Regions from separate parts of the Pseudoxanthomonas fibrivorans genome, predicted to be linked through region 1. Evidence: predicted binding sites of a transcription regulator. Region 1 holds the regulator's gene; each other region holds the start of a gene.

The links. Region 1 encodes HrcA, which represses chaperone genes, less so after heat shock. Its sites were predicted from a motif close to TTNGCACTCNNNNNNNNNGAGTGCNAA; they were not measured.
Region 2: a site for HrcA is predicted at 3,843-3,869, ahead of rpoH (RNA polymerase sigma factor RpoH). Genes of this name have one in related genera too.
Region 3: a site for HrcA is predicted at 5,125-5,151, ahead of groES (co-chaperone GroES). Genes of this name have one in related genera too.

Annotation. Positions count from the first base shown of each region.
Region 1 covers NZ_JBGNUG010000001.1:1,042,071-1,049,243, reverse strand. The annotation lists gene recN (DNA repair protein RecN) at 1-1,361, opposite strand, end outside; gene hrcA (heat-inducible transcriptional repressor HrcA) at 1,493-2,557, shown strand; gene grpE (nucleotide exchange factor GrpE) at 2,645-3,157, shown strand; gene dnaK (molecular chaperone DnaK) at 3,270-5,192, shown strand; gene dnaJ (molecular chaperone DnaJ) at 5,294-6,421, shown strand; gene pdxY (pyridoxal kinase) at 6,602-7,173, shown strand, end outside.
Region 2 covers NZ_JBGNUG010000001.1:2,366,261-2,373,433, forward strand. The annotation lists gene ACA089_RS10985 (MFS transporter) at 1-760, shown strand, start outside; gene ACA089_RS10990 (NAD(P)/FAD-dependent oxidoreductase) at 760-2,070, shown strand; gene ACA089_RS10995 (trimeric intracellular cation channel family protein) at 2,213-2,833, shown strand; gene rpoH (RNA polymerase sigma factor RpoH) at 2,954-3,832, opposite strand; gene ACA089_RS11005 (pirin family protein) at 4,074-4,787, opposite strand; gene ACA089_RS11010 (DoxX family protein) at 4,784-5,203, opposite strand; gene ung (uracil-DNA glycosylase) at 5,344-6,072, opposite strand; gene ACA089_RS11020 (response regulator) at 6,077-6,919, opposite strand; gene ftsX (permease-like cell division protein FtsX) at 6,919-7,173, opposite strand, start outside.
Region 3 covers NZ_JBGNUG010000002.1:282,832-290,004, reverse strand. The annotation lists gene ACA089_RS14825 (AsmA family protein) at 1-844, opposite strand, end outside; gene ACA089_RS14820 (3-deoxy-7-phosphoheptulonate synthase) at 945-2,021, opposite strand; gene ACA089_RS14815 (DUF6445 family protein) at 2,286-2,894, opposite strand; gene groL (chaperonin GroEL) at 3,088-4,728, opposite strand; gene groES (co-chaperone GroES) at 4,786-5,076, opposite strand; gene cutA (divalent-cation tolerance protein CutA) at 5,275-5,592, shown strand; gene ACA089_RS14795 (protein-disulfide reductase DsbD family protein) at 5,604-7,173, shown strand, end outside.

The sequences.
Region 1 (7,173 bases):
TCCGAGCCGAGCGCGGCGACCTCGATGGCCAGCGAGATCCGCGACAGCTCGCCGCCGGAGGCGACCTTGCGGAGCGGCCGCGGCGGCTGGCCGGCATTGGCGGCGACCATGAACTCCACGCGTTCGGCGCCGTTGGGGTCGGGGCGGTGGCCGGCACCGCCTTCCGGTTCGACCAGCTCGACCAGGAAGCGTCCGCCACCCATGCCCAGCTCGGCGATCAGGTCGCTGGTCGCGGTCGCCAAGGACTCGGCGGTGCTGCGCCGGGTCGCGGTAAGCGCCGCGGCGGCATCGCGCCACGCCTGCGTGGCCGCGGCGATTTCGCCGTCTAGACGCTGGAGGCGTTCGCCCGCGCCGCGCAGGGTGGCCAGTTCGGCGGCGATCCGGTCGCGGTGCGCCGCCAGTTCGGCCGGGGCCAGGCGGTGCTTGCGGGCCAGGTCATGGATGCGGCCCAGGCGGCGTTCGAGCTGGTCGAACCGGGCCGGATCCACCTCCAGGTCGTCGCGGATGCGGCCGACCAGGGCCAGCGCTTCCTCGACCTGCACGCTGGCGCCCTCAAGCATGCCGTCGACCTCGGCCAGGCGCGGCTCGTGCTCGGCGGCGCGGGCCAGCGCGCTGCGGGTCTGCTGCAGCTGGCGCGCAAGCGAAGGCGACTCCTCGCCGCCGAGGCGGGCCAGCGCGTCGTCGCAGGCCGCGATCAGCCCGGTCGCGTTGGCCTGGCGGCGATGGGCAAGGTCGAGCGCTTCCAGCGCGGCCGGGTCGAGGTCTTCGCGTTCCAGCTCGCCCAGCTGGTGTTCGAGCCAGCCGATGCGGTCGGACACGTCGCCCTGGGCCTGCAGGTGCTCGCGTTCGGCCAGCAGCGCCTGCCACGCCGCGGCGGCGGCGCGCACCGCGGCGCGTTCGGATTCGTTGCGCGCATGGCCGTCGAGCAGCGCCAGCTGGCTGGCGCGCGCCAGCAGGGACTGGTGCTCGTGCTGGCCATGGATCTCGACCAGCAGGCCGGCGAGATCGGCCAGCTGGGCCAGCGTCACCGGACGGCCATTGACCCAGGCGCGCGAGCCACCGTCGGCGCGGATCACCCGTCGCAGCTGGCACTGGCCGTCCTCGTCCAGCTCGTGCTCCAGCAGCCACTCGCGGGCGGCCGGACTGCCCGCCAGGTCGAAGTCGGCCGAAAGCTCGGCACGCTCGCTGCCGTGGCGGACCACGCCGCTGTCGGCACGCAGGCCCGACAGGAAGCCGAGCGCATCCACCAGCAGCGACTTGCCGGCCCCGGTCTCGCCCGAGATGACGGTCATGCCCGGGCCGAACTCCAGCTCCGTGGCGCGGACGACGGCGAAATCCTTGAGGGCGAGGTGGCTGAGCATGGCCGTATTGTAGGGGCGGGCAGGGGCGGACCACGGACGGTCGAAGCGTGTCGTGGCCGCATCGCACCGGCTGAGACGGAGGGCGGCACGGGTGCTTGCGGCCGCCCCGCCGCTGGCGCTATCTATCGCCCATGAATGCCACGCCCCCCCCGGCTGCCCCGCTCCACCCGCGCGCGCGCCAGTTGCTGCGCACCCTGATCGGGCGCTACATCCGCGACGGCGAGCCGGTGGGCTCGCAGACCCTGGCCCGCCATGCCGGGCTGGACGTCAGCCCGGCCACGATCCGCAACATCCTGGCCGACCTGGAGGACAGCGGCCTGCTCAGCTCGCCGCACACGTCCGCCGGGCGCGTGCCGACGGTGCAGGGCTACCGGGTGTTCGTCGACAGCCTGCTGCAGGTCAAGTCGCTGGGCGAGCGCGAGGTGGCGCGGCTGCGCGCGGAGATGACCGCCGGTGCCGGCACCCAGGCCCTGCTCGGGAACGCCTCGGAGCTGCTGTCGGCGATGACCCACTTCGTCGGCGTGGTCGGCGCCCCCAGGCGCGAACAGTTCGCCTTCCGCCAGATCGACTTCGTTCCGCTGGGCGGGCGGCGGGTGCTGGCGATCGTCGTGTTCGCCGACGGCGAGGTGCAGAACCGGGTGGTCGAGCCGCAGCGCGCGTTCCAGCCGGCGGAGCTGGAGAAAGTCGCCAACTACCTCAATGCCCACTGTGCCGGCCGTCCGCTGGCGCAGATCCGGGCGACCCTGCTGCACGAGCTGCGCCAGGCCCGCGACGAGATGGAGCTGCTGCTGGCCCAGTCGGTCGAACTGGCCGAGCAGGCGCTGGAGCCGCCGGGCGACGACATGGTGCTGGCCGGGCAGACCCGGCTGATGGGCCTGCAGGACCTGTCGGACGTGGAGCGGCTGCGCGAGCTGTTCGAGGCCTTCGCCCGCAAGCGCGAGATCCTGCAGCTGCTGGAGCGGACCCAGCGCGCGCCCGGGGTGCGGATCTTCATCGGCGAGGAAACCGGCCTGGCGCCGCTGGAGGGCATGTCGCTGGTGACCGCCCCCTACGGCGCCGGCGGGCAGGTGCTGGGCGTCCTGGGGGTGATCGGTCCGACCCGGATGGCCTACGACCGGGTGATCCCGGTGGTCCAGGCCGCCGCCGACGTGCTGGGGACGGCGCTGCAGGGTCCCGGGGAGCGTCCGTCGCCCTGAGCGGCGGGCCGGTGACTTGAATCGGCCCGGTCCAGTCCCCATTGGGGCCGGGTAGGGCGGCCAGGAGCGCCGCCAGGGAGCCTTTGCATGACCGAACACCCCAACCCGACCCCCGGCGACCAGAACGACGCCCCCCTCGAATCGCAGCTGCGCGACGAGATCGAGGCCCTGCGCGGCGAGATCGAGCAGCTGCGCGCCGATTCGCTGCGCGAGCGCGCCGACCTGGAGAACCAGCGCAAGCGCGTGGCCCGGGACGTCGAACAGGCTCGCCGCTTCGCCAACGAGCGCCTGCTGGGCGAGCTGCTGCCGGTGTTCGACAGCCTCGATGCCGGCCTGGCCGCGGCGGGCGACCAGACCGGCCCGCTCAAGGACGGCATGGAACTGACCTACCGCCAGCTGCTCAAGGTCGCCGGCGACAACGGGCTGGTGGTGGTCGACCCCGCGGGGCAGCCGTTCAATCCGGACCACCACCAGGCCATCAGCCAGGCCGACCCGGGCGATGCCGCGCCGGGCAGCGTGCTGCAGGTGTTCCAGAAGGGCTACGTGCTCAACGACCGCCTGCTGCGTCCGGCGCTGGTCGTGGTGGCGCGCCACGACTGAATCCGTCCCATCGCCGCTGCGACGCCTACTTGAAGCGCGTCCGCGCGGCCCTATCTAGCGATCAAGGCCCGGTGGCACGGGGCCGCACCATTCCCGAGGGAGCACCTACACAATGAGCAAGATCATCGGCATCGACCTGGGCACCACCAATTCCTGCGTGGCGATCATGGAGGGCGGCAAGGCCCGCGTGATCGAGAACGCGGAGGGCGATCGCACCACGCCGTCGATCGTGGCCTACACCAAGGACGGCGAGGTGCTGGTCGGCGCGCCGGCCAAGCGCCAGGCGGTCACCAATCCCAAGAACACCTTCTATGCGGTGAAGCGGCTGATCGGCCGCAAGTTCACCGACGCGGAGGTCAAGAAGGACCTGGACCTGGTGCCGTACGGCATCCTCGCCCACGACAACGGCGACGCCTGGGTGCAGACCAGCGACGGCCGCAAGATGGCCCCGCAGGAAATCTCGGCCAAGGTCCTCGAGAAGATGAAGAAGACCGCCGAGGCCTTCCTCGGCGAGACGGTCAGCGCCGCGGTGATCACCGTGCCGGCGTACTTCAACGACAGCCAGCGCCAGGCGACCAAGGACGCTGGCCGCATCGCCGGCCTGGACGTCAAGCGCATCATCAACGAGCCGACCGCCGCGGCGCTGGCCTATGGCCTGGACAAGGCCGGCGGCGACCGCAAGATCGTCGTGTACGACCTGGGCGGCGGCACCTTCGACGTGTCGATCATCGAAATCGCCGAGGTCGACGGCGAGAAGCAGTTCGAGGTGCTGGCCACCAACGGCGACACCTTCCTCGGCGGCGAGGACTTCGACGCGCGCGTCATCGACTACCTGGTCGAGGAGTTCCAGAAGGACCAGGGCATCGACCTGCGCAAGGACCCGCTGGCGCTGCAGCGCCTGAAGGACGCGGCCGAGCGCGCCAAGATCGAGCTGTCCAGCGCGCAGCAGACCGAGGTCAACCTGCCGTACATCACCGCCGACGCGTCGGGCCCCAAGCACCTGACCATCAAGCTGACCCGGGCCAAGCTCGAGGCGCTGGTCGACGACCTGGTCAAGAAGACGATCGAGCCGTGCCGCACCGCGCTGAAGGACGCTGGCCTGCGCGCCAGCGACATCGGCGAGGTGATCCTGGTCGGCGGCCAGACCCGCATGCCCAAGGTGCAGGCGGCGGTGGCCGAGTTCTTCGGCAAGGAGCCGCGCAAGGACGTCAACCCGGACGAGGCCGTGGCCCTGGGCGCTGCGGTGCAGGGCGGCGTGCTGGCCGGCGACGTCAAGGACGTGCTGCTGCTGGACGTGACCCCGCTGTCGCTGGGCATCGAGACCCTGGGCGGGGTGTTCACCAAGATCATCGAGAAGAACACCACGATCCCGACCAAGGCCTCGCAGGTTTTCTCCACCGCCGAGGACAACCAGTCGGCCGTGACCGTGCACGTGCTGCAGGGCGAGCGCGAACAGGCCCGCTTCAACAAGTCGCTGGCCAAGTTCGACCTGACCGGGATCGACGCGGCCCCGCGCGGCATGCCGCAGGTCGAGGTGTCGTTCGACATCGACGCCAACGGCATCGTCCACGTCACCGCCAAGGACAAGAAGACCGGCAAGGAACAGAAGGTCGAGATCAAGGCCGGTTCGGGCCTGTCGGACGAGGAGATCCAGCGGATGGTCGCCGACGCCGAGGCGCACCGCGAGGAGGACAAGAAGTTCCACGAGCTGGTGCAGGCGCGCAACCAGGCCGACGGCCTGATCCACGCCACCCGCAGCGCGATCACCGAGCACGGCGACAAGGTGCCGGGCGACGTCATCGGCCGCGTGGAGGGCGCCATCGCCGAGCTGGAAACGGCGATGAAGAACGACGACAAGGCGCAGATCGACGCCAAGAGCAAGGCGCTTGAGGAGGCCGGGCAGTCGCTGTACGCGGCGGCCGCGGCCCAGCAGCAGGGTGGCGATGCCGGCGCGGCCGGTGGCGCCCCCGGCGGCGCCCAGGACGACGTGGTCGACGCCGAGTTCACCGAGGTCAAGGACGACGACAAGAAGTAAGCCGCGCCGGGCGCCCTGCGCCGGCGGCAACGCAGCCCGCGCCGTCGACGACGGCGCGGGCTGTTCCATGAGGGTGAGCCGATGATGGACTGCGATCCGAGATGAGCAAGCGCGACTACTACGAAGTGCTGGGCGTGGCCCGCAACGCCAGCGACGAGGAGCTGAAGAAGGCCTATCGCCGCTGCGCGATGAAGCACCATCCGGACCGCAATCCCGGCGACGCCGCCGCCGAAGCCGCGTTCAAGGAGTGCAAGGAGGCCTACGAAGTCCTGTCCGACGGGGCCAAGCGCCGCGCGTACGACGCCCACGGCCACGCCGCGTTCGAGCACGGCATGGGCGGCGGCGGTGGCCAGGGCCCGGACATGGGCGACATCTTCGGCGACATCTTCGGCACGATCTTCGGCGGCGCCGGCGGTGGCGCGCGCGCGGCGCGACGGGGTGCCGACATCGGTTACGTGATGGAGCTGGACCTGGAGGAAGCGGTCGCCGGCATCGAGAAGCGCATCGAGATCCCGACCCTGTCCGAATGCGGGCTGTGCAAGGGCAGCGGCTCGGAGGACGGCAAGGTCGAGACCTGCAACACCTGCCACGGGCGCGGGCAGGTCAGGTTCCAGCGCGGCATCTTCACCATGCAGCAGGCCTGCCCCGAGTGCGGCGGCCGCGGCCAGGTGGTGCGCAACCCGTGCAAGGAATGCCATGGTGCGGGCCGGATCGAGGACGAAAAGGTCCTGTCGGTGAAGATCCCGGCCGGCGTGGACAGCGGCGACCGCATCCGCCTGACCGGCGAGGGCGAGGCCGGACCGCCGGGCACGCCGCCGGGCGACCTGTACGTGGAAGTGCGCGTGCGCGAGCACGAGATCTTCCGCCGCGACGGCGACGACCTGCACTGCGAAGTGCCGATCCGCATTTCCCAGGCCGCGCTCGGCGACGTGGTCAACGTGCCCACGCTGGACGGCGAGGCGGAGATCCGCATCCCGGCCGAAACCCAGGCCGGCAAGGTGTTCCGCCTGCGCGGCAAGGGCGTCAAGTCGGTGCGCAGCCGCAACCCCGGCGACCTGTACTGCCGCGTCGTCGTCGAGACGCCGATCAACCTCACCGCCGAGCAGCGCGAGCTGCTGGAGAAGTTCGAGGCGACGTTCACCGGCGACGAGGGGCGCCGCCACTCGCCGCGCTCGGCCACCTTCCTCGACGGGGTCAAGTCGTTCTTCGGGCGCATCACCTCGCCCTGAGCGCGGCGTCGCGCCGCCATGCGCGGCGGCGCCTTGCGCCGCGCGGCCGGGCGAAGCCGTTTCTGCCGCGCCACGCAAACAACCCGACGGAATCAGCCTATTTCCGTTGCAGCTGAAACGCAGCGCGCCGCCTGCGATTCGAAGCGCTAGCATGCGTGGCCCGGAACACGGCCACCCCGAATGAGCGACGCGCTGGAAAGCCACCTGGTCCACGAACGCGGAAACCGCCCGCAGGGGCCTTCGCCGGTGGACCTGGTTTCGGTGCAGTCGCAACTGGCCTACGGCTACGCCGGCAACAGCGCCGCGGTGCCGGTGCTGCGCATGCTCGGCGTGCGGGTGGCCGAAGTGCCGACCACGCTGCTCAGCAACACGCCCTTCTACGCCACCCTGCGCGGCCGCGTGCTGCCGGCCGACTGGCTGGCCGACCTGCTGCGCGGGCTGGACGAGCGCGGGGTCACCTCGCGCGCGCGGCTGCTTGCCTCCGGATATTTCGGTAGCGTCGCCAACGGCGAGGCGTTCGCCGACTGGCTGGAGCGGCATGGCGCGAGCGCGCCGCGCTACGTGCTCGACCCGGTGATCGGCGACACCCACACCGGCGCCTACGTTGAGCCGGGCCTGGAGGAGGTCTTCGCCCGGCGGCTGCTGCCACGGGCGTGGATGGTCACCCCCAATGCGTTCGAGCTGGCCAGGCTGGCCGGGCGTCCGGCCTTGCAGGAAGCCGATGCGCTCGCCGCGGCGCGCGCGTTGCTCCT
Region 2 (7,173 bases), 1.3 Mb from region 1:
GTTCGCGATCGGCGCGCTGGCCGCGCTGGCCGCGCTGTGGCTGCGGCGGAACATGGCCGAGACCGAGTCGTTCGCGCGCAGCGAGGCGCACGCATCGGCGGCGCAGCAGCACCGGCAGGGCACGCTGCGCGCGCTGCTGCAGCATCCGCGCGCGCTGCTCACCGTGGTCGGGCTGACCATGGGCGGCACGCTCGCCTTCTATACGTACACCACCTACGTCCACAAGTTCCTGGTCAACAGCGCCGGGCTGTCGAGCGAAACCGCCGCGCGGGTGAACGCCTCCACGCTGTTCGTGTTCATGCTCCTGCAGCCACTGGTCGGCGCGCTGTCGGACCGGATCGGGCGGCGGCCGGTGCTGATCGCGTTCGGCGTGCTGGGCACGCTGCTGACCGTGCCGATCCTGTCGAGGCTGCAGTCGGTACAGGGCGCGATGGACGCGTTCTGGCTGGTGATGCTCGCGCTGGTCGTGCTCAGCGGCTACACCGCGATCAACGCGGTGGTGAAGGCCGAGCTGTTCCCGGTGGAGATCCGTGCCCTGGGCGTGGGCCTGCCCTATGCGCTGACCGTCGCCGTGTTCGGCGGCACCGCCGAGTCGGTCGCGCTGTGGTTCAAGCGGACCGGACTCGAAAGCGGGTTCTACTGGTACGTCACCGCCTGCATCGCCGCCTCGCTGCTGGTCTACGTCTGGATGCCCGACACCCGCCGGCATTCGCGGATCGACCAGGACCCGGTCGGCCACCCCGGAGGAAGCACCCCGTGATCAGCGAAGCGACCCGCCCGCACCTGCTCGTGGTCGGCGGCGGATTCGCCGGCCTGTGGGCCACCCGCGCCCTGGCCCGTGCGCCGCTGCGGATCACCCTGCTCGACCGCAGCAACCACCACCTGTTCCAGCCGCTGCTGTACCAGGTCGCCACCGCCGGCCTGTCGGCGCCGGACATCGCCGCGCCGCTGCGCCACATCCTGCGCCGCCAGCGCAACGTCGAGGTGCGCCTCGGCGAAGCGGGCTCGATCGACGCCGCACGCCGCCGGGTCACGCTGGCCGATGGCGGCGTCCTCGATTTCGACTACCTGCTGCTGGCCACCGGCGCCACCCACGCCTATTTCGGCAACGACCAGTGGGCCGCGCACGCGCCCGGGCTCAAGTCGCTCGACGACGCGCTGGACCTGCGCCGGAAGCTGCTGCTGGCGTTTGAACGCGCCGAGGCCTGCACCGACCCGGCCGAACGCGCCGCCTGGCTGAACTTCGCCATCGTCGGCGGCGGGCCGACCGGGGTGGAGCTGGCGGGCACGCTGGCGGAGATCGCGCGGCACACGCTGCGCGGCGAGTTCAGGAACATCGACCCGGCCAGCGCGCGCGTGCGCCTGCTGGAAGCCGGGCCGCGGGTGCTCGCCTCGTTCCCCGAAGCGCTCTCCGTCCGCGCCCGGCGGCAGCTCGAAAGACTGGGCGTGGACGTCTCCACCGGCGTGCCGGTGACGGCGATCGACGGCGGTGGCTACCGTCTGGGCGAGGATTACGTGCCGGCGCGGACCGTGGTCTGGGCCGCGGGCGTGGCCGCCTCGCCGCTGGCACGCTCGCTGGGCGTGCCGCTGGATCGCGCCGGACGCGTGCCGGTCGAGGCCGACCTCGGCGTGCCGGGACATCCGCACGTGTTCGTCGCCGGCGACCTGGCCGCGGTCAAGCGCAGCGACGGCGGCCAGGTGCCCGGGGTCGCGCCCGCGGCCAAGCAGATGGGCCGGCATGTCGCCGCCTCGATCCGCGCGCGGATGCAGGGCACGCCGTCGACGGCGTTCCGCTACCGCGACTTCGGCAACCTCGCCACCATCGGGCGCCTAGCCGCGGTGGTGGACCTGCACGGCTTCAAGCTGTCCGGCCTGCTCGCCTGGTGGTTCTGGCTGGCGGCCCACGTGTTCTTCCTGATCGGCTTCCGCAACCGGCTGGTCGTCCTGCTCAACTGGGCCTGGGCCTACTGGAGCTACCAGCGCGCCGCCCGGATCATCCTCGGCAGCGGTGACGAGGGCCGGGCACCGGCCGCCGGATCCGACCGTCCCGCCGACACCGGCCCGCCCTAGCAACCGCGGGTCCTCGCATGGCGCCCGGTGCCGCGGCCTGGATCCGGCCGCGGTGGCCGCCCGCCGCCCACCATGGCGGGCGGCATGACAAGCCCGCGCGGCGCTGCGATCCTTGCGCCATGCCCGCTGCCCGCACGCCGTCGTGTCCACCCTCCTGCTGCTGTTCGACCTGATCGGCACCTTCGTGTTCGCGCTGAGCGGCGGCACGCTCGCCGTGCGCCACCGGCTGGACCTGTTCGGCGTGCTCGTGCTGTCCTGCGCCGCGGCGGTTTCCGGTGGCCTGGTGCGCGACGTGCTGATCGGCGCGCAGCCGCCGGCCGCGCTGGCCGACTGGCGCTACCTCACCGTGGCGATGATCGCCGGCCTGGTGACCTTCGTCCGCCACGAGGCAATCGAACGGATGCGCAACCCGGTGCAGCTGTTCGACGCGGCCGGACTGGCGCTGTTCGCGGTGCTGGGCACGGGCAAGGCGCTGGCGTTCGGGCTTTCGCCGTTCGCGGCGACGCTGCTCGGCATGATCAGCGGCATCGGCGGCGGCATCGCCCGCGACCTGCTGGTCGTGCGCACGCCGGTGGTGCTGCAGGCCGAGCTCTACGCGGTGGCGGCGCTGGCCGGCGGCGGCGTGGTCGCGCTCGCGCACCTGGCGGGGCTGCCGCAGTCGCCGGCGATGGCGGTGGGCGCCCTGGTCTGCTTCGGCCTGCGCTTCATGGCGATCCGCTATGGCTGGCACCTGCCGGTGGCCCGGCCGCCCGACCCGCACTAGGCGATGGACGCGCGGCGGCGCGTCCCGCGCGGGCACTCCTCACCATGGCGATGCACGGCGCCCCACAAAAGCGAACGGCCCGGGAAACCGGGCCGTTCGAGGTGCATGCGTGGGGGCGGCTCAGGCAGCCAGCAGCGCCCTCATCTTCTTCATCGCGTTCGCCTCGATCTGGCGGATGCGCTCGGCCGAGACCCCGTATTCGTCGGCCAGTTCCTGCAGGGTCACCTTGCTGTCGGCATCGAGCCAGCGACGGGCGATGATGTCGCGCGAACGCGCGTCCAGGCCGGCCAGGCCTTCGCGCAGCAGTTCGAGCTGGTGGTCCTCGCTGTCGGCCCGCTCGTAGGCCTGCGACGGATCTTCGTCCTGCGCCATCAGGTACGCGGCCGGCGACGGCGGTGCATGCTCGTCGTCCTCGTCGGACGGCGCGTCGAAACCGATGTCGCGGCCGGACAGGCGGGCCTCCATCTCCAGCACCTCGCGCTCGGAGACGTTGAGGTCCCGGGCCACCGCGGTGACTTCGGCCGCGTTCATCCAGCCCAGGCGGGTCTTGGCCTTGCGCAGGTTGAAGAACAGCTTGCGCTGGGCCTTGGTCGTGGCGACCTTGACGATGCGCCAGTTCTTGAGGATGAACTCGTGCATCTCGGCACGGATCCAGTGCACGGCGAAACTGACCAGGCGCACGCCCAGCTCGGGGTCGAAGCGCTTGACCGCCTTCATCAGGCCGATGTTGCCTTCCTGGATCAGGTCGCCCAGCTGCAGGCCGTAGCCGCTGTAGCCGCGCGCGACATGCACCACGAAGCGCAGGTGCGAATGCACGAGCTCGCGGGCCGCGTCGAGGTCCTCGGCGTCGCGGAAGCGCCGGGCGAGGTCCTGCTCTTCCTCGACGGTCAGCACCGGGATCTGGTGCACCGCGCCGATATAGGCCTCCAGCGACCCCAGCGGGCTGGGAATCGGCAGGTTGTTGGCGACGAGACTGGTGGAGCGGAGGGTCTGGGTCATGGGGGCCATGTTAGCAATCGGGGGGTTGGACTGCTAACGCCAGGGATGGTTCCCAGCATTGCATCCGTGCAACGGCGCGACACTCTGCAACTCATTACCAATCAATGACTTGGAGAGCGCCGCTGAACACCTGCCTACCGCGGGAACCCATCCTGCCATCGCGCCCCGCCTGGAGGGGGTGAGGCCGCGATGGCCGCTTCTCAAGGGGGTCGCGACGCCAGGTCGCGACCCTCTTGCCGGATCAGTGGCGGGCCAGCTCGGGCAGGTCGAACACCAGCACCTCGGCGTCCTGGCCGGCCTCGATCCGCACCTCCGGCTCGTCCCGGTACATCAGGGCATCGCCGGCGGACAGGACCCTGCCATTGACGGTAGCCTGGCCCCGCACAAGGTGGACGTAGGCCAGGCGGCCCGGGCCGATCGCCGCGGTCGCGGCCTCGGCGCCATCGAACAGGCCGGCGTACATCCGGGCGTCCTGGTGGATGCGGACCGAACCTTCGGCCCCGTCCGGGCTCACCACCAGCCGCAGCCGGCCGCGCTTCTCGCTGTCGTCGAACCGCTTCTGCTCGTAGCCGGGGGTGATGCCGGTGCGCTCGGGCAGGATCCAGATCTGCAGGAAATGGGTGGTGCCGGCGCTGTCGTAGTTGAACTCGGAGTGGGTCACGCCGGTGCCGGCGCTCATCCGCTGCACCTCGCCCGGAGTGATGCTCTCGACGTTTCCCATCGAGTCCTTGTGGCCCAGCGCGCCTTGCAGCACGTAGCTGATGATCTCCATGTCGCGGTGGCCGTGGGTACCGAACCCCTGCCCGGCGGCGACCCGGTCTTCGTTGATCACCCGAAGCGGGCCCCAGTGGACGTGGTCGGGGTCGAAATACTCGGCGAAGGAGAAGCTGTGCCAGGAATCGAGCCAGCCGTGGTTGGCATGGCCGCGCTCGGCGGCGGGACGCAGGGTGATCACAGGGCACCTCCGGTGCTGAGGGTGGGGGTGGAAAGCCGGCGGTCGCGGCGCCAGGCATCGATGCTGAAGGCACCTGCGCCATGGGCGGCCAGCATCAGGAAACCGCCGCCGAGGGCGACATTCTTCATCAGGTGGATGAACTGGTTCTGGTCGGCGAGGTCGGCGTGGAACAGCACGCCGGCCGCCAGCGAGAACACCGCCAGCGTCAGCGCGGCACTGCGGGTGAAGGCCCCGGCCAGCACGGCCAGGCCGCCGCCGATTTCCAGCGCGATCACCAGCGGCAGCAACGCGGCGGGCACGCCCATCGCGTCCATGTACTGCTGGGTGCCGGCGTAGGCGTCCAGCTTGCTCCAACCGGAGGTGATGAAGATCAGGGACAGGCCGATGCGGCCCAGCAGCGCATACAGGTGGTTCATGGTGGCCTCGATGACGCGGGGCGGATACGCGGAATGCGGATCGGGTGGGCCCTGCGATTGGCCGGCAGATTGAACCTCAACATAAATGGAATAAAGTGGCTATCGAACCACTTATTGTTCCATTTATAAAATTATCCGCGTCAGGGCTCTTCGCCCGCGAGCAGCGCCGCCACCTCGGCCCGGGGCGGCAGGGACCAGTCGACGGGTGCCTGCCCGCGCCGACCCAGGTATTCGTTGGCCGCGGCGAAATGGCCGCACCCCAGGAACCCGCGGTGCGCGGACAGCGGCGAGGGATGCGGCGCCTTCAGCACCCGGTGGCGGCGGGGGTCGATCACTTTGCCCTTGGCCTGCGCGTAACTGCCCCACAGCATGAACACCAGGCCTTCGCGCTCGCTGGCCAGGGCTTCGATCGCACGGTCGGTGAAGCCCTCCCAGCCCTTGCCCTGGTGCGCCCCGGCCCGGCCCTCCTCCACCGTCAGCACCGCATTGAGCAGCAGCACCCCGCGGCGGGCCCAGGGCAGCAGGCAGCCATGATCGGGCCGCGGCAGGCCCAACCCGGCCTCGAGTTCCTTGTAGATGTTGAGCAGCGACGGCGGCACCGGCACGCCGGGGAGCACCGAGAAGCACAGGCCATGCGCCTGGCCGGGCCCGTGGTAGGGATCCTGGCCCAGCACCACCACCTTGACCTGGTCGAACGGGGTGGCCTCGAACGCGGAGAAGATCTGCGGCCCCGGCGGATAGATCCGCGCGCCGGCCGCCTTGCGCTGGCGCAGGAACTCCGACAGCGCCTGCATGTCGGGCCGCAGCAGCCAGTCGCCGATGCGCGCCTTCCAGGACGGCTCCAGCCGGATCCGGTCTTCCGCGGCCACGGGATCAGGTCGAGCGGGCGCCGGTGTCCAGCCGTGCCACGCGCAGCTGGAACAGCACCTTGGTCACCAGCAGGCGTTCCTCGATCGGCTTCTGCACCAGGTCGTTGGCGCCGGCCTTGAGCAGCTCGGACTGGTTGTGGCGGTTGCCGTCGCCGGTCATCACCAGCACCGGCAGGCGGCGCTTGCCGTAGGCGAAGTCGATCCGGATCCGCTCGACCACGTCGCGCCCGCTCAGCTCGCCCTTCAGGGTCACGTCGGTCAGCACCAGGTCGATGCGCTCGGGGATGCGGCCGAGCGATTCGGCGGTCAGCAGTCCGAACGCCTCCTCGGCGGTGATCACGTGGATCACCTTCAGCTGCTGGCGCTCGAGCATGCGCTTGGTAGCCTCGGCGACGACCCGGCTGTCCTCGATGTACAGCACCGTCGCCCCGGCGATCGGCTGCGGCTGAACGTAGCCGCGGATGAACTCGGCGAGCGCGTCGTGGCCTTGGGCCTTGTCGAAGTAGTCGGTGACGTACTCGGTGAAGCGGCGTTCGACCAGGTGCTGCTGCGCATCGCCCGACACCACGATCACCGGCACGTAGGCCTGGCCGGCGGCTTCGCGCACGCTGCGCGCCAGCTCCAGGCCATCGCCATCGGGCAGCGACAGCGCGGTGGTGACCAGGTCGACCGCGCCGGCGGCCAGTGCCTCGCGCGCCTCGGCAATGCTCGCGCAGCCGACGACCTGGACGCCGGGCAGCTCGCGCGCGAGCACGTCGGCGATCAGCTTGCGCACCAGCTTGGAGCCGTCGGTGACCATCACCCGCGGCGCGTCGCTGATCAGGTGCTTGAGCTCTTGCACAGCCATCAGGTCTCCGTCGGCCGGGTCTGGCGCAGGAAATGTCCGGTCACCGCACGGGCCCCCAGCCAGCCGAGCAGGACAGTCCCCAGCAATACCATTGCCGAGTGCAGTGCATCCAGACCCTTGAGCGAGAACTGGCTCCCATAGCTGGCACTGAGCGTGGCCAGCGGCTCGCGCAGCGCCCACCCGGCCGCCGCGATCAGGCCCAGCGCCAGCAGCCCGGCGCCCAGCCCGTACCAGACCCCGAGGTAGAGGAACGG
Region 3 (7,173 bases), on a different contig from region 1:
GCGCATGGAGCTGGCCGCCGCCGGGGATGGTGGCGACCTGGAAGCGGCCCTGCGGATCGACGTAGCCGCGCAGCGACGAGCCTTCGCCGTCGATCGACACCGTCCCGTCCGTGAGCAGCAGCTTGCGCATCCCGGGGGCCTGCGCGCGGGTGTGGCGCTTCATCGAGAACGTGCCGTCGAGCCTGACCCCGTCCAGCAGCTCGTCGCCGTCGGCCAGCAGGCGCGCGCTGTCGAAATGGACCGACGAGGGCAGGATCTGCATCGGCCCGCCGCGCAGCTGCTTGGAGAAGCCGAATACCGCCGTGCCGTCGCCCTCCAGCACCAGCTCGTCGAAGTGGCCGCGCAGGACATGGTCGGCGGCGATGCGGTCGAACAGCAGGGTCCAGCCGCCCTCACGCGGCGGTGGCGGCTCGCGGTTGCGTTCGACGTGGCGGGCACCGCCGGTCACGCCCGAGGCGACGATCGCTGGCACGCGGATTTCCTTGCCCAGCAGCGGCCACAGCGCCAGGCGCCCGCGCACGCGCTGCGCCTGCACGTCCCAGTAGAGGTGGCGCACCTGGCCCTGCAGGCGGACATCGCGTGCGACGACATGGCCGGGGTAGAGCGTGAAGGCCGGGCCCCATTGCGCCTGGAACTTCTCCGGCGTGCGGTTGGCCGCCCAGGGACCCAGCGGCGTGTTGAGGAACAGGTTGCCCAGCAGCAGGTAGAAGCCGTAGGCGACCAGCAGCGCCCATGCCGCGCGCCGCAGCCATCGCGGCCGGCCGCGCCAGAACGCCAGCCATCCGGCCCACCGGCGCCGGACCGCCTCTCGTGCCGTGCCAGACGTCCACGTGCGTGCTTCCATGGTCGGCGACCTTCCTGCAGCAGGGGCGCATGCACGCTACCGCGAATGCCGCCGCCGCGCACTGCGTGTAGGCACGCAGGCCGCGGCCCGGCGGAGAAGCTCAGGCCGCCACGCCCGTGCGGGCCTGCGCGCGCCGGGCACGCACCGCCTGCGCCAGGCGCTCGAGCACGGCGACCGAACGCTCCCAGTCCAGGCAGCCATCGGTGATGCTCTGGCCGTAGGTCGGCGCGCAGCCGTCGACCAGTTCCTGGCGCCCGCCGACCAGGTGGCTTTCCACCATCACCCCGATGATGCGCGCGTCGCCGCCCTCGACCTGGCGGGCGATATCCTCGACCACCGCCGGCTGGTTCTCCGGGTTCTTGCCGCTGTTGGCGTGGCTGGCGTCGATCATGATCCGCGCCGGCAGGCCGGCCTTGGCCAGGACTTCGCTGGCCGACTGCACGCCGGCGGCGTCGAAGTTGGGCGCCTTGCCGCCGCGCAGGATGACGTGGCCGTCGGGATTGCCCGCGGTGGCGGCGATCGCCGAGCGCCCGTCCTTGGTCACGGCCAGGAAATGGTGCGGGTTCGACGCGGCCATGACCGCGTCGGCGGCGATGCGCACGTTGCCGTCGGTGCCGTTCTTGAACCCGACCGGGCACGACAGGCCCGAGGCCATCTCGCGGTGGATCTGGCTCTCGGTGGTGCGCGCGCCGATCGCGCCCCAGGCGACCAGGTCGGCGATGTACTGCGGCGAGATCGTGTCCAGGTATTCGCAACCGGCGGGCAGGCCCAGCGCGTTGATGTCGCGCAGCAGCGTGCGCCCGACCTGCAGGCCCTTGTTGATGTTGAAGCTGCCGTCCAGGTCGGGATCGTTGATCAGCCCCTTCCAGCCGACCGTGGTGCGCGGCTTCTCGAAGTACACCCGCATCACGAGCTCCAGCGCGTCACCGAGCGTGTCGCGCAGCGGGCGCAGGCGGCGCGCGTACTCCATCGCCGCGACCGGGTCGTGGATCGAGCACGGGCCGATCACCACCGCCAGGCGGTCGTCGTGTCCGTGCAGGATGCCGTGCAGCGCACGGCGCGCGTCGGCGACGGTATCGGACACCTCGTCGGTGCAGGGGATCTGCGCGATCAGCTGCGCCGGGGGAACCAGCGCGTCGATGCGGCGGATGCGCAGGTCGTCGGTGTGGGGGGCCATGGGGGAAATGCTCCTGGTCGGGTATGCGTCCCGCCTGCGACCGGCGACAAAAAAGCCGCCAGGTTCGCTGGCGGCTTTCAGGGGTGTGTTCTGCTTCGGTACCGTCAGAACGCGCGTGCCCCTTCCTCCGCCTGTGGCTTCGGAAAGTAGTACCAAAAATAGAAGGGCGCGCGCGGCGTGTTCACGGCGCCATTGATAACAGCCGCTTCCGGGGCACGCAACCGTTACAGCGGCAACGGCGGAAGTCCCGGCGTCCCGGAGCGGTCAGACGACTTCGAAGAACAGCAGGTACACCAGTCGCCCGTTCTGCAGCGAATCGCCGAAGGACTCACCCGCGGTATGCCACAGCCAGGGCCGGAACATGACCAGGCGGTTGAAGCGCATCGGCACGCGCATGGTCATTTCCCACTTGCTGTCGTCGCAGGTGTCCCGGCCGACGATCTCGCGGTTCATCTGCTCCTGCGACTCGAAGCCGGCGGCGGCCAGTTCGGCGTCGGTCATCGGCGCCCGGTCGCTGTTGGTCGGCAGGTGCCGGTAGAACTCCGTCCCGCCACGGCAGTCCTCCGGCAGGCTCAGGTACAGCAGCCCGGACCAGTGCGCCTTGTCGATATGCACCTTGGACCGGCCCACGTCCTTTTCCAGGGTGATCCGGAACTTGGCGTGGGACTGGGGAGGGGGCGCCGGGCGCAGCCGTTCGCCGACCAGCCGCGAGATCGCCTCGTCGAGGCCGTCGATCTCGATCCGCTCGACCGAGTTGCGGCCGGGGAAGGCCCCCTGCAGGTCCGGATAGGTCAGCCGCAGGCCGGCCGCGCGCAGGGCCAGGGCGTCCCGTGGCCCGAGGAAGTCGTCAACGATCAACAGCGAGGTCGGCATGGTCCCGGAGGCTAACCGCCCTGCGCGCACCAACTCAAGGCGCCCCGGCGCGCCTGACCGCCACCGACCGCCACCGACCGCCGGCGCCCGGGGTGGCGGGGCCCCGCCGTGCCAGGCAGGTCCCGCCGGACCCGCAAAAAGAAACCCCGCCTTGCGGCGGGGTCTCCTGCATCGCTCGGTACGACCGGCCGGATCAGAAATCCATGCCGCCCATGCCGCCCATGCCACCGGCGCCCGGCATCGCCGGCTCGTCCTTCTTCGGGGCCTCGGCCACCATCGCTTCGGTGGTGATCATCAGGCCGGCGATCGACGCGGCGTTCTGCAGCGCGGTGCGGGTCACCTTGGTCGGGTCCAGGATGCCGAACTGCACCATGTCGCCGAACTCGCCGTTGGCGGCGTTGTAGCCGAAGTTGCCCGAACCGGCCTTGACCTGGTTCACGATCACCGACGGCTCTTCGCCGGCGTTGGTGACGATCTCGCGCAGCGGCGCTTCCATCGCGCGCAGGGCGATCTGGATGCCGTGGTTCTGGTCTTCGTTGATGCCCTTCAGGCCTTCGATGGCCGCCTTGGCACGGATCAGGGCGACGCCGCCGCCCGGGACCACGCCTTCCTCCACCGCCGCACGGGTGGCGTGCAGGGCGTCCTCGACGCGCGCCTTCTTTTCCTTCATCTCGACTTCGGTAGCCGCGCCGACCTTGATGACGGCGACGCCGCCGGCCAGCTTGGCCACGCGCTCCTGCAGCTTCTCGCGGTCGTAGTCCGAGGAGGTCTCCTCGATCTGCGCCTTGATCTGCTTGATGCGCGACTCGATCGCACCGGTATCGCCGGCGCCGTCGATGATGGTGGTGTTCTCCTTGGAGACCTGCACCTTCTTGGCGCGGCCCAGGTCCTTGATCGTGGCCTTCTCCAGCTGCAGGCCCACTTCCTCGGAGATCACGGTGCCGCCGGTCAGGGTGGCCATGTCTTCCAGCATCGCCTTGCGACGGTCGCCGAAGCCCGGGGCCTTCACGGCCACGACCTTGACGATGCCGCGGATGGTGTTGACCACCAGGGTCGCCAGGGCCTCGCCCTCGACTTCCTCGGCGACGATCAGCAGCGGCTTGCCGGCCTTGGCCACGCCCTCGAGGACGGGCAGCAGGTCGCGCACGTTGGAGATCTTCTTGTCGTGCAGCAGGATGAACGGATCATCCAGGTCGGCGCTCTGCGACTGCTGGTTGTTGATGAAGTACGGCGACAGGTAGCCGCGGTCGAACTGCATGCCCTCGACCACGTCCAGCTCGTTCTCCAGGCCCGAGCCTTCCTCGACGGTGATCACGCCTTCCTTGCCGACCTTCTTCATCGCCTCGGCGATGATGTTGCCGATCGACTCGTCCGAGTTGGCCGAGATCGTGCCGACCTGCGCGATCGCGTTGTCGTCGGCGGTCGGCTTGGACAGGTTCTTGAGCTCGGCCACGGCGGCCACGACCGCCTTGTCGATGCCGCGCTTGAGGTCCATCGGGTTCATGCCGGCGGCCACGGCCTTCATGCCCTCGCGGATGAACGCCTGGGCCAGCACGGTGGCGGTGGTGGTGCCGTCGCCGGCGTTGTCGGAGGTCTTGGAAGCGACTTCCTTGACCATCTGCGCGCCCATGTTCTCGAACTTGTCGGCCAGCTCGATCTCCTTGGCGACGGACACGCCGTCCTTGGTGATCGTCGGGGCGCCGAAGCTCTTCTCGAGCACGACGTTGCGGCCCTTCGGGCCCAGGGTCGCCTTGACGGCGTTGGCGAGCACGTTCACACCGCGGACCATGCGGGCGCGGGCGTCTTCACCGAAACGGATATCCTTGGCAGCCATTGCGGAATTACCTCAGTTCAATTGATGCGAATGGGGAAGTGCGGCGAAGCGGCGGGCTCAGCCCAGCACGGCGAAGATGTCGTCTTCCTTCACCACCAGGTACTCGGTGCCGTCCAGCTTGACCTCGGTGCCGGCGTACTTGCCGAAGAGCACCTGGTCGCCAACCTTGACCTTCGGCGCGCGCACGTTGCCGTTGTCGAACACCTTGCCCTCGCCGACGGCGACGACCTGGCCCTTGATCGGCTTCTCGGTGGCCGAATCCGGAATCACGATGCCACCGGCGGAGACCTTCTCTTCCTCGGTGCGCTTGATGACGACGCGGTCGTACAGCGGCTTGATATTGCTCATTTCAATCCCTCTCAAGTGATTGACTGGGTTGGAAAAAGGGCGGCTAGACTAGCACTCGCGGATGACGACTGCCAGCGCCACGGGCGGACAAAACCCGGTCTTGGGCCGGGATGTCAGGGCAGATGGGGGAGGCCGCCGCGGCTTTCAAGGGCCACCCGGCGGACCGGCACCCCGGGCCGCGGCCGTTACACTGGCGCGATGCCGGTCCACCTCGTGTTCTGCAGCTGCCCCGACCCCGAGACCGCCCAGCGCCTGGCGACCGCCCTGGTGGACGCGCGCCTGGCGGCGTGCGTGAGCGTGCTGCCGGCGATGCGCTCGGTGTACCGCTGGCAGGGCGCGGTGGAGCAGGCCGACGAGGTCCTGCTGCTGGCCAAGACGCCCGGCACGCAGCTGCCGGCGCTGGTCGAAGCGCTGCGCAGCCAGCACCCCTACGAACTCCCCGAGATCGTGGCGGTCGAAGCCGCCGCCGGCCTGCCCGCCTACCTGGACTGGGTGGCCGACGCCACCCGCGAGTGAACCTGTCCCCCATGTATTCCAAGCTTCGCCGGCGGATCGCCGCCTCCCTGCTCCGCCTGCCGCTGTCCCTGCTCGTCCTGGCGACGGCGCTGCCGGCGTGGGCGGTGGACGAAAGCGACCTGCTGCCGGTCGACCAGGCCTTCGTGCTCAGCGCCGGGGCCCCGGCCGCCGACCGCATCGAACTGCGGTGGAAGATCGCCGACGGCTATTACCTCTACCGGCACCGCACCTCGGTGAAGGCCAGCGCCGGTTTCAGCGGCGGCGAGCTGCAGCTGCCGGACGGGGCGCGCCATACCGACGAGTTCTTCGGACCGGTGGAGACCTATCGCGGCGAACTCGTCGCCACCCTGCCCGGCCGCCAGGCCGGGACCGGGCCGGTGCAGCTCGAGGTCAGGTACCAGGGCTGCGCCGACCTCGGGATCTGCTATCCACCGCAGACGCGGCGCCTGCAGGTCACGCTACCGCCGGCCGCGACCGCCGGGCTGCCCGCGCCCACCGCCGCGACCTTGCCCGGACTGGGCGGCAGCAGCGGCGCGCGCGGCCTGCGACTGCCCGGGCAGCAGGCGCTGCCCGACACCCAGGCCTTCGCGCTGGACGCGATCGCCGACGGCGGCAACCGCATCCTGGTCCGGCTGCAGCCCGCGCCCGGCTATTACATCTACCGCGACCGCAGCCACTTCGAACTGGAGGGCGACGCGGGCGTGCACGCCCGCGCGCCTCGCTGGCCGCAGGGCAGCCGCCACCACGACGAACACTTCGGCGACGTGGTCGTGTTCTTCGAGCCGGCCGAGGTCGACCTGCCGGTGCGCCGCGCCCACCCGCGCCCGACCCGGGTAACCGTGGTGGCGACCTTCCAGGGTTGCCAGACCGACGGCATCTGCTACCCGCCGATGACCCGCCGCCTCCCGGTCGACCTGCCCGCCGGCCAGGTCGACACCGACAGCGTGACCCCCGCCCAGCCGGCGGCACCGGTCGCCGCGGCCGTAGCCGGTAGCGGGGCGCCAGCGGCCGCGACTCCGCCGCCGGCCGCCGATGCCGACGGCCCGGTGCCGGACGCGTCGGCGGGCAACGCCATGCGCACGCGCGCGCCGCCGGCGGCGGACACCCCGGCACTGGCCGGCATCCTCCTGCTGGCCCTGCTCGGCGGCCTGCTCCTGAACCTGATGCCCTGCGTCCTGCCGATCCTGTCGCTGAAGGCGCTGGGCCTGGCGCAAAGCGGCGGGAGCCGTGAGCGGGCCCGCAGCCATGCGCTCTGGTACACCGCCGGGGTGCTGGTCGCCTTCGCCGCGGTGGGTGCGCTGGTGGTGGCGCTGCGTGCCGCCGGACAGGCGGCGGGCTGGGGGTTCCAGCTGCAGCAGCCCTGGTTCGTCGCCGCACTGGTCTACCTGATGTTCGCGGTCGGTTTGAGCCTGTCGGGGGTGTTCACGCTCGGTGCCGGGCTGGGCGGCGGCCTGGCCGCGCCGCGCAGCGGCCCTGCCGGCGACTTCCTCACCGGCGTGCTGGCCTGCGTGGTCGCCAGTCCCTGCATCGCGCCCTTCATGGGCCCGGCGCTGGCCTATGCGTTCGCCGCCCCGGCCCTGG